3 regions of the Noviherbaspirillum album genome follow, and region 2 is predicted to be linked to each of the others. Evidence: predicted binding sites of a transcription regulator. Region 2 holds the regulator's gene; each other region holds the start of a gene.
What was found. Region 2 encodes FNR, which switches genes on or off when oxygen is low (the NO sensors DNR and NnrR bind a similar motif). Its sites were predicted from a motif close to TTGATNNNNATCAA; they were not measured.

Region 1: a site for FNR is predicted at 1,139-1,152, ahead of RY831_RS22455 (glycine-rich domain-containing protein). Genes of this name have one in related genera too.
Region 3: a site for FNR is predicted at 1,389-1,402, ahead of RY831_RS20980 (bacteriohemerythrin). Genes of this name have one in related genera too.

Annotation. Positions count from the first base shown of each region.
Region 1 covers NZ_JAWIIV010000023.1:71,065-74,342, reverse strand. Annotated here, with positions in the region: gene RY831_RS22460 (sensor histidine kinase) at 1-838, opposite strand, end outside; gene RY831_RS22455 (glycine-rich domain-containing protein) at 1,357-2,196, shown strand; gene RY831_RS22450 (LysR family transcriptional regulator) at 2,352-3,263, opposite strand.
Region 2 covers NZ_JAWIIV010000006.1:81,693-84,970, forward strand. Annotated here, with positions in the region: gene RY831_RS09305 (hypothetical protein) at 1-142, shown strand, start outside; gene RY831_RS09310 (hypothetical protein) at 268-645, opposite strand; gene fnr (fumarate/nitrate reduction transcriptional regulator Fnr) at 1,106-1,867, shown strand; gene RY831_RS09320 (hypothetical protein) at 1,895-2,140, opposite strand; gene RY831_RS09325 (FixH family protein) at 2,385-2,921, opposite strand; gene ccoG (cytochrome c oxidase accessory protein CcoG) at 2,968-3,278, opposite strand, start outside.
Region 3 covers NZ_JAWIIV010000020.1:56,392-59,669, reverse strand. Annotated here, with positions in the region: gene RY831_RS20990 (MFS transporter) at 1-107, shown strand, start outside; gene RY831_RS20985 (hypothetical protein) at 147-443, opposite strand; gene RY831_RS20980 (bacteriohemerythrin) at 737-1,171, opposite strand; gene RY831_RS20975 (ATP-binding protein) at 1,498-3,225, opposite strand.

The sequences.
Region 1 (3,278 bases), on a different contig from region 2:
AAATCAGCTGCTGGCCCGTGGCTGCCGAGGATGAGGCTGGCTCGCCCATCGAGCCGGTATCGTAGAGCCGGATGCGCATGGTGCCGAGCATGTTCTTGTCGATCATTCCCAGCATCAGCTTGTTGATGTCGAAGCCGGCACCCACCGAACCATAGTAGGCGGCGCGGCGTTGCGCCACGGTCCTGGTCGGCATGCCGCGACGGTAAACGGGCATGCGCATTGCGAGGCCGATGTGGCTGTGCGGTCCCGAAATGCGGATCAGTCTGCCCGAGGAAACCAGCTGTCCGGTATCGCGGGAAACCGCCAGCGCTTTCGCCGCTGTGCCGTTGGCAGCCATGTCGACGCCGAACGACACCAGGTTGTTCTCCATCGGCTCGATATAGGTCAGCACATTGTATTCATCGCGTTCTCCCGCGGGGCTGATCGCGAAATCGGGATAGCCGCCCGGAGACAGGCTGGTGTCGCGCCTGACGGCGCTCTCGAATGCATCCTTTTCCGAGCGAGAGAGGACACGCGCAAAATTCAGATTTGTGATGCCGGGGAAGCTTGCATCGAGCTTGAGCTCCCTGATATAGGAGCGAAACTGCTCGCGGCTGATGTGATCGGCGGTATAGAACAGGGCTGCCGTGCCGCGCAGGACATCGATGTAGGAACGCACCCGGTTCTGTATGGCGAGCTGGGCATTGTCGGCGAAGTACTCGAACTGCGACTTCGCCTTGTCTTCGACCACCTGGGTCACCAGGATATGAAGAAGCAGTGATCCCGTAACGCCCAGCCACCAGGCCGGGGAGGTTAGCAAGGAGATCAGAAACCGGCGTGAAATACGCATCTTGCCCATAAAATTTTGTTCATCTGCTTGAAACCACTTCCTGTCTCGATTCCACCGAAACAGGTGGGCAAATCTGTTTTATCCTGCATTGCTGCTTCTGCCGGCGGGCTCTCAAACCTTGATTGTTTGAAGCGTTCAAGGCCTCAGTGTACGTCAATCGTGCCGCCATGCATCTACGAATTGCTTCGAAAAAATACGATTGATACGCCTGAAAGAGTTGAATGTTTGCGCAATATTCACCTACTTCCTTCCTTGCCTCGATGTAGTTAAATGACATTTTTTCCATCCTCGGCCCGGCATGAGGCAAGCTTGAGATACGTCAATTCCACCGCCCGCTGGGCTCGAGAATGCAATGATATATTTTCCCGGGCGTAATTGCTGCCAGACCAACATTTCATGTTTTCAATGGTTCTAATTTGCAACATGGCAATTGCGTGAAGCGTGACGTTCCGATCAATTCACTTTCTCAGTCCCGTACCTGTCATGGAATGGCACGGGATTGATGACACTCCTTGGAGGGCGCGAATATGCATCAGCAGGCAGCCAGCGGCAGCAAACACAAGACGGCCGGACAAATGACGGAGGCGGTATTCGCCCTGGACCTCGATCCGATCAAGTTCAAGTTGATGGATACCAAGGAGGGACATGGCTGGACGCGGGAAGAAGCTGACCGGCATGAACTCGAATACCGCCGCTTTCTCGCCCTGGTTGCCAAGTATCCCGAAGAGGCGATCACGCCGGATTCCAATGTCGACAAATTCTGGCACGGACATATCCTGGATACGATGAAATACGCGCAAGACTGCGAGCAGGTGTTCGGCTATTTCCTGCATCATTTCCCGTACTTCGGCATGCGCGGCGACGAAGATGCCGCCAACCTGGCCCAAGCTGCAGCGAAAACCCGCAGCCTCTACCAGCAGGAGTTCGGTCACCTTGACGCCGGTATCGACGCCGGCGAAGGCAGCTATTGCGCCCGTGCCGTACTGAGAGAAAATGCAACGGATGCCGTTCCTGAAGGCAGCGTCGCATACTGCGCACGGATAGCGACGCCCCGGGCATCAGACGCGTCGTATTGCGCCCGCGTTGCTCAGCCTGCTGCCGGGGCGTCTGATTCGGCCTATTGCGCCCGAGTCGCCGCGCCGCAGGCGTCTTACTGCGCGCGCGCCGTCATGCCGGACACGGCATACTGTGCCCGTGCCGCCGCGCCAGCAATGTCCGAGGTCTCATATTGTGCCCGTGCATCGGCTCCTGCCGGAACGGGCGCGGATGCCTACTGTGCAGCGGCCAAACCCGCGGCCGAACCGGCGTATCTCGCCAAAGTGCTCGGCAAGGGGCGTCCGACGCTGGACTCCGCCGTTAATTCCTGAAATTACTCAATAAGACGGGCGCGGCCTGACCGAGTTGCTGTCGGAGCCGCGTACCGCCGTCCCCCTCCCGTACTCCTCCCGTATCTCTCCCGTTCCACCGGTACCACCCACACTTGGTACGTCATACCGAGCCCGGCGATTGCCGGGCTAACGCATCAAGAGGCGCGTCTCCAGTAACCCGGCTGCGCATAAACCGCCTTTAGCATGTCAATGAAAAAGCGGATTTTCGCCGGCAGATGCCGCTGCTGCGGATACACCGCCATGATGTCGTAGTTGTCGAGCGCGTATTCGTCGAGCACGGTGATCAGCTGGCCGGATGCCAGCTCGGACTGGATTTCCCAGGTGGAGCGCCATGCCAGCCCAAGGCTTTCGCAAGCCCAGCGATGGAGCAGTTCGCCATCATTGCAATCCAGGCTGCCGGCGACCTTGATCGTGACCGGCTTGCCGTTCTGCTGGAAATACCAGCCGCGCTGCTGGCCGCCCTGCAGGTTGAACGCCAGGCAGTTGTGATGCTCCAGGTCTTCCAGCGTGCGCGGAATACCATTGCGTTCGAAGTATTCCGGCGTGCCGCAGACCACGCGCCGGTTGCTGGCCAGCTTGACGGCGACGAAATTCGGATCGATGTTGCCGCCGATGCGGATGCTCAGATCGTAGCCTTCGCGCACGAGGTCGACCACGCGGTCGGTCAGGTTGAAGGATATCTGGACGTCGGGATTGGCGGCGATGAAGGCCGGGGCATGCGGTGCCACATGCTTGCGGCCGTAAGCCGCCGGCGTCGACACTACCAGGTGGCCGGTCGCCTTGTGGCGGCCCTCGGCGATGATCTTTTCCGCATGATCGAGATCGCCCAGCAGCTTGCGGCAATGGTCAAGGAAGACCGTGCCTTCCTCCGTCAGTGTCAGATGCCGGGTGGTGCGGTGCATCAGCTTGACACCGAGGCGCTTCTCCAGCGCATCGATGCGCCGGCCCAGCATCACCGGCGTAATGTTTTGTTCCAGCGCGGCGCGCGCGAGGCTGCCTTTTTCAACGACGTCGACGAAGGCTTCGATCTGCTTGAACTTGTCCATGGTGGAGTTGGCGTG
Region 2 (3,278 bases):
GCCTGTCATGGCGGTTGCCCTAGGCATGGTCGTCACCGGGACGGCGGCCCTGGTGCCGGTGCTGGCCGCATCGGAGATCGTGGCTGCGCTCGGCATCCTGGTTTTCGCAGCGAACCTTTTCCTCAATCTGAAGGCTCGCTGATCAGCTGACACGCCTGGCGTTCGGCATTGGCTACTCTTCGCGGAAAGTCATGCGCGCACATGACTGCCAATGGCCTGCAACCAAGACCCGAAAAACGGCCTGTAACGACAGGCCGGCGAGCGGGCCTACGAAACCATGTTGTAAAGGAAATTGCCCGCCGAGAACAGCTCGTTGGCGGGAATACCTGAAAAATTGCCCTGTTTGAATAGTTTGGAAAAGGCGCTGAACGCCTCGTCCTCCATTCCCATGCCGTTTTTCAGAATATTAAGAAGCGCATCCGTCTTACCCTGTCCCAAGTCCTTCATCAGGTCTTTGAAACCATTGACCAAACCCTTATCCCCGTTTTTCCCGGTGAGGTTGTCCTTGTTGTGATCTTTCTTGAAGAAGTTGGCCGTAAGGTCCGCAATTTCTCCGCCATTCTTTTTCACGAAGGCGCTTGCCTGTGGAGCGGCGGCCAATCCCGCGCGTGTAATCCCTGCGAGTCCGAGCACTGGTAAAGCCATTTCTTTTCTCCTTGATTAATTCGGATTGATCAACGTCTGCTGCTAATAGGTGTTATGCCGAACCACCTTGTCAGTTCGGTTCATCCAGGATTTGGAACCCGATCCGGAGCCAGCATCCCGTCTGCGAATAACAAGGTGTTCATGCGCGCCACACTAGTAAGTGTTTTGCCGATCGTTCCAGTTCGGATTTATTTTACGGAGCAGCGAAAGAAGCATCCGGGCTCGCACAGATCATTCCCGCAACCGGGAATACATGAGGAGTTGGCCAGGCGACTGCCGGAAGCGCCAAGGATAGGCAAACGCCGGCAAACGCTGGCAAACCCTCCTGCGGCGCGAGGAATGCTTTAATATTTTTCAGTTGACGCGAGCGTTGGCACACCCCTTGCTACATGACTGCAAAACCGACCGGCAGCCGCGATGAAAATCCGATGCCGCTGCCAGACTCCAAGGAAACGCCGTCATGACACAAGCACAAGCCCTCGTCCGCCAGCCCGCCACATCCCGTTCGCGTGAAATCAGCGCACGCTGCTCCGCTTGCAGCATGCATCAGATCTGCCTGCCGATGGGCCTCGAGGAAAAGGATATGGACCGTCTCGACCAGATCATAGGCCGCCGCCGCAAGATCGCCCGTGACAGCCACCTGTACCGCGTCGGCGATCCGTTCACCAATCTGTATGCGATCCGTCTCGGTCACTTCAAGACGCACCAGGTCAACCCAAGCGGCGACCAGCAGGTGACCGGCTTCCAGATGGCTGGCGAACTGCTCGGCATGGATGCGATCAGCACGGAACGTCATCACTGCGACGCGATCGCGCTGGAAGACAGCGAGGTTTGCGAAATCCCGTTTTCGCGGCTGGAAGGCCTGTTCGGGGAAATGCCGCAGCTGCTGCACCACTTCCACCGGATGATGAGCCAGGAAATCACGCGCGAGCAAAGTGTCATGCTCCTGCTTGGCAACATGCGCGCCGAACAGCGCTTCGCCGCTTTCCTGACCAACCTGTCGTCTCGCTATTCGATCCGGGGCTACTCCTCGACCAGCTTCCAGCTGCGCATGACGCGTGAGGAAATTGGCAACTACCTGGGGCTGACGATTGAAAGCATCAGCCGCCTGCTCTCGAAATTCAAGAAGCGCGGCTGGATCAAGGTCAGCAACCGCGACCTCGAATTGCTCGAACCGGTAACGCTCAAGGCGGTCGCCGCAGGCACCCAGACCTGCGCCTGAAACGCGCCGCCGGCTCCTTCCGGACGGTTACAGCGGAACGCGCCGCCCTTTATCGTCGGGCACGTTGAGCAGATAGCAAGTCAGCATGCTTGCCAGGCTGCAGAATCCCCAGAAACAGAAGAATCCCAGGCTGTAGACGCCGAGCGGATTCAATTCGACATGCGCGCCGCCGATCGCGATGTCGCGGGGGTCGAATAGTGAAAAGAAAAAACCTTCGGCCACAATAGCGACCAGAAACGACGGCCACAGGACTGCCATGATCAGTCTTGCCATTGTCACCTCCTCATCTTGCCTGTCCATGAACGACGGACAGGCATTGTTTTCCATTAAAGCGGATTCGCTCTGGCAGCCTTGCGTGATACGTGAATTCCCGAATACGGGAATTCACGTGAAAACCGCTCGCAAAATCGGGAATGGCCCCATGCCTGCCTTCCAGCACTCCTTGCCCCTCCCGGCACCGCCAGCTATGCCAGCTATGCGAGGTGGCGCCAGATTTCGCCCCGCTACTTCCGAATGATCAATCCGTCCGGTCGGCGCTCAGCTCGACCGAGCGCTGCACCGGCCAGTCCCAGACGTCGTGCAGTCGCCAGTTGCGGCCCGCACCTTCCATCGATACCTGCCAGCGTGCGCGGTCAAGCATCGGCAGCGCAACGGCGAAGCTGCCTTCCGCATCCGGCTGCACCTGCAGCACAACGTCTTTCTGGGGCTGGGTCGAATGCACCAGCTTGATGGTCAGCGAGCTTCCGACGGGCTGGCCGAGGCTGCGCACGTTTCCGAGCAGCCGGCCCGAGGAAGCGTCATAGCGGATCGAGGCCCGCAGCTTCATGCTGGCGGCGACCCGGTCCCGGCTCAAGTCCTGGTTGATGGCCTTGCCTTGCTTGTAATAGTCGTCCACCACCAGCGCATCCTGCCGGGTGAATGCAATCCAGGTGGTATGGATGCCGGCGATCACCACGATGATCGGGCCGAGCATCAGCAGCCACGGCCAGCGATGGGCGTACCAAGGTGCCGAGGACACCTTGGATGCGGCGCGGCGAGAATTTGTCGATTGCATGATGCACTCCTTCATTGATTCGTTGATTGCGTTGGCCGGTTCGTATTTAACGGGGCACGATGAAAACCGCTTGTTCCTCGACCCGCAGCCGTTCATCGTCTTCCGCCTTCAGTTCGAACCAGATCTTGTTCGATCCCTTTTCACCCTTGCCGTGGGCGATGCGCACCCGGACCGGCACGGCGCGGGAAGCGGTAGGCTCGAGCAAGACTTCGTCTTCCGTCGCCAGCGCGATGCTGTCGATGCCCTTGACCGAAATCCGGTAACGGTGCGGCCGTTCGTCGGTATTCATGATCTGCAGGCGGTAGACGTTTTCGATCATGCCGTCCTCCACTTCGCGGCCCATCGAGCCGCGGTCGC
Region 3 (3,278 bases), on a different contig from region 2:
TCGGCACGCTGGCCGAGTTCGTAGGCATGCAGTCGGCGATCGGCTTCATCGGCTCGCTGAGCCTGGTGATGGCACTCATCGCCAGCCGCGCATCGCTGCTGAAGTAAACGGGCAGTGCCTGTTTGTCATTGCCCTGGCACCGCAGCTCAATCCTGAAAGCTGCGCGCAGACCACAGGTAATAGGGCAGCAGCGCATGCGAATCGCCTCGGGCGGCAATGTCTCGGGCAGAGCGTCTCTGCTGCGCCGCTTCGCCGGACACGGCCTGCGCCGCAAGCACATCCGCATAAGCCTGGTGCAGTGAGGCGCCGCCGGACCGGCGGCGCTTTTTCTTTGGTGCCGAGAGTTTCCGGTCCAGTGCAAGCAATGCGACGATGAGATCATGAACGGCAGCATGGACGTTCCGGATATAGGAACGCGAAGAACCGATCGTTATGGCAGTCATGGTAATTTCTCCTAACGAAGTTGATTGATGTGAGGCCAGTGTAGCGGCGGCAGCCGCCTCCACCTATCAGCGCAACTTCATAAATGCCATGCGCCAGGCTTATATGCCCGCGCAACGACAGACGGGCTCCGTCGTTGCCCTTGCAATATAGTCAAAGCTCGGATTCGCCCATGACATGCGATCGGGTGCATGTGCCATGTACCATGTACTGGAAGACCACATGCGACGCTGCGCATGAGGAACCGCCGCCGACCGCCTGGCAGCAGGCAAGTCGCCGACAACTCAAGTGACCCCTAGGAAGCGACGCAGGTCGGTTCCAGAGCTTCGGCGTGCTGCATCGCCGACGCCAGCATTCTGTCCATGGTCGCGATATGGAAGCCCAGCCATCGTGAGAAAAGCACGGCGATTTCCCTTCCCTCCGTAACCGCACCGTCTTTGATGCGCAGGCGGGCATGCTCGAGCGCGTTCAGCGCCTGGGCATGCTGATCGCGGTGACATGAAATCCCGGGAAAGCCAATCTCGTTCATGGCCTGTTCCTCTTCCTTGAAATGATCATGGACTTGACAAATCAATGACTCGAACCCCGCGGTGAATTCAGCATCGGAAGCCAGGGAAAGACGATCGAGCTTTGCGTGCAGCAGTTGATGGGATTCATCCATGAAAGCAATACCCGTTGCGAAAGGCTCGGAGGCAGTCGAGGATATGGAGGAAGAAGGGTTGATGCACATGCGCGCTTCCTAGCGGAGTCGAATAAACCAAAAAATCGAATGGCAGCGGATGCCATGTCGGCCAAGCCAAGATACGGAGCGGTTCCAGGAATGGTCGTGTCGTCCGGTGACGCAATCACGCCACGACCGTGCACTATCCCTGCATGAGCAGCACATCGCGTTTCATCGGCAGTAAATCCACAGGCAGCGATGGTAAAAGCGGCAATGGAAAATTTAATTGATCCAGGTCAACTTGTTCCGAGGCCATGAATGGACCTGTCAATCAAGGCGGGAAGGCCAGGGAGGAGAAGCTTTTTAGCACTGAACTACCGGAGCCATCGAAATTATTAAAAGGATCGGCTCGAATATTTAGCGAGAATCTTGGGGAGCTCGACAGGATTCACGGGCTTCACCAGGTGAAGATCGAAGCCCGCAGCGACGGCTTTTCTTTCCGTGTCCGTTCCGCTGTAGCCGCTCAGAGCGACCAGCTTGACCCCGCTTCCCTCAGGCGCCATGCGCGTGCGCCGGGCAACTTCGAAGCCATCCAGCCCGGGCAGGCCGATGTCCACAATGGCGATATCCGGCCGGTGCTTCAACAGCTGTCGCAGCCCTTCTTCACCGGTCTCGGCCACTTCAACGGCATATCCGTATGCCTGAAGGAGGGTTTTCAGCGTCTCCCGCGCATCGACGTTGTCTTCGATCAGAAGTATTCGCGCACCCGCGGCCTGCTCCATGTCCAGGGGCAGCGTTCCCCGTCGGGTACGTTGTGCGGGAAGGGGGACGCCGACGTCAAGGGGCAGGCGTACTGTGAATGTGCTTCCGCATCCGATTCCCTCGCTGTATGCATCGACGGTCCCGCCGTGCATCTCCACCAGCTTTTGAACCAGGGTGAGACCGATGCCGAGACCTCCCTGCGCACGGTCGATTTCCGTGTCCACCTGCACGAACATGTCGAATATTTTGGACAGCTTGTCACCAGGAATGCCTCTACCCGTATCCTTCATCCGCAGAACGCCCCATGACTCGCCCCCTACTGGTTCGTTGGACACGACGATGTCGACCTTGCCGCCGGTTTCAGTGTACTTGGCGGCATTGGTCAGCAAGTTGCTCAGCACCTGCTCCAGCCGGGTCGCGTCGCCCGTCATCCGGTAGCTGCCGGGATTGATGCTGGTGCTCACCGCCAATCCACGCTCGTCCAGAAAGCCGCGCACCGCGTGCAGGGCGCTGTCCAGGACGTCTCGCAGATCCAGAGGTTCCTTGCGCAAGGATACGGCGCCGCGGCTGACGCGCGATACATCCAGCAAATCATCGACCAGGCGAGTCAGGTTGTCGAGCTGTCGATAGCACACCTCGCGCAGCTCCTTGGCTTTCGACGAGTCGTTCGCGGCGATTCCAAGCAGTTCCAGGGCGGTCGAGATGCCGGCAAGAGGATTGCGCAGTTCGTGCGCGAGCATCGCGAGAAACTCATCCTTCATGCGTGCCTCTTCGCGTGCCGCCTGTGCATACTGCAGCAAGGTTTCATTGACCTGCCGCAGTTCCCTGTTCTTCGCGTCCAGGTCCAGACCACGTTGCAGGATCTCGGCTTCCATCTTCTCGTTCTGCGCGCTCAACTCGGCGCTTTTCTTCCGCCGGGCCTCGCTCTCCTCGCGAAGCCTCACGTAATCGGTGACGTTTTCGACGCGATGGATGATGTAGAGCAGCTCCCCGCTTTCTGACAGCACCGGAGTATTAACCGGGCTCCAATACCTTAGCTCGAAGCCCGTGCCATCGCGCCGGGGCACATCATAGCGCTGGATCGGCATGGTATCGCTGGCCTTTGTCGCGACCACCCGCCGCAGCGACGTGCCCAGGTTCTCCGTCGAATTCGCTTCGGGACTATTGGGATTGTCGGGGAAGGCATCGAATACGGCCTTTCCAAGAATATCTTCCCGCTGCGTGATGGTGTCACGCAGATAATCGTTTGTAACCCCGACGATCCTGAACTCTTCGTCGGGCAGCAGGACGAGAAACGAACCTGGAGATGTCTCGAACAGGAATTCGAAATGCTCGACTGGTATGTTTCTCGTGTGACGCATGGATGAACTTGAATCCGGAGGTGTGCAGACAGCAGGTTAACTGAAGAATTTCA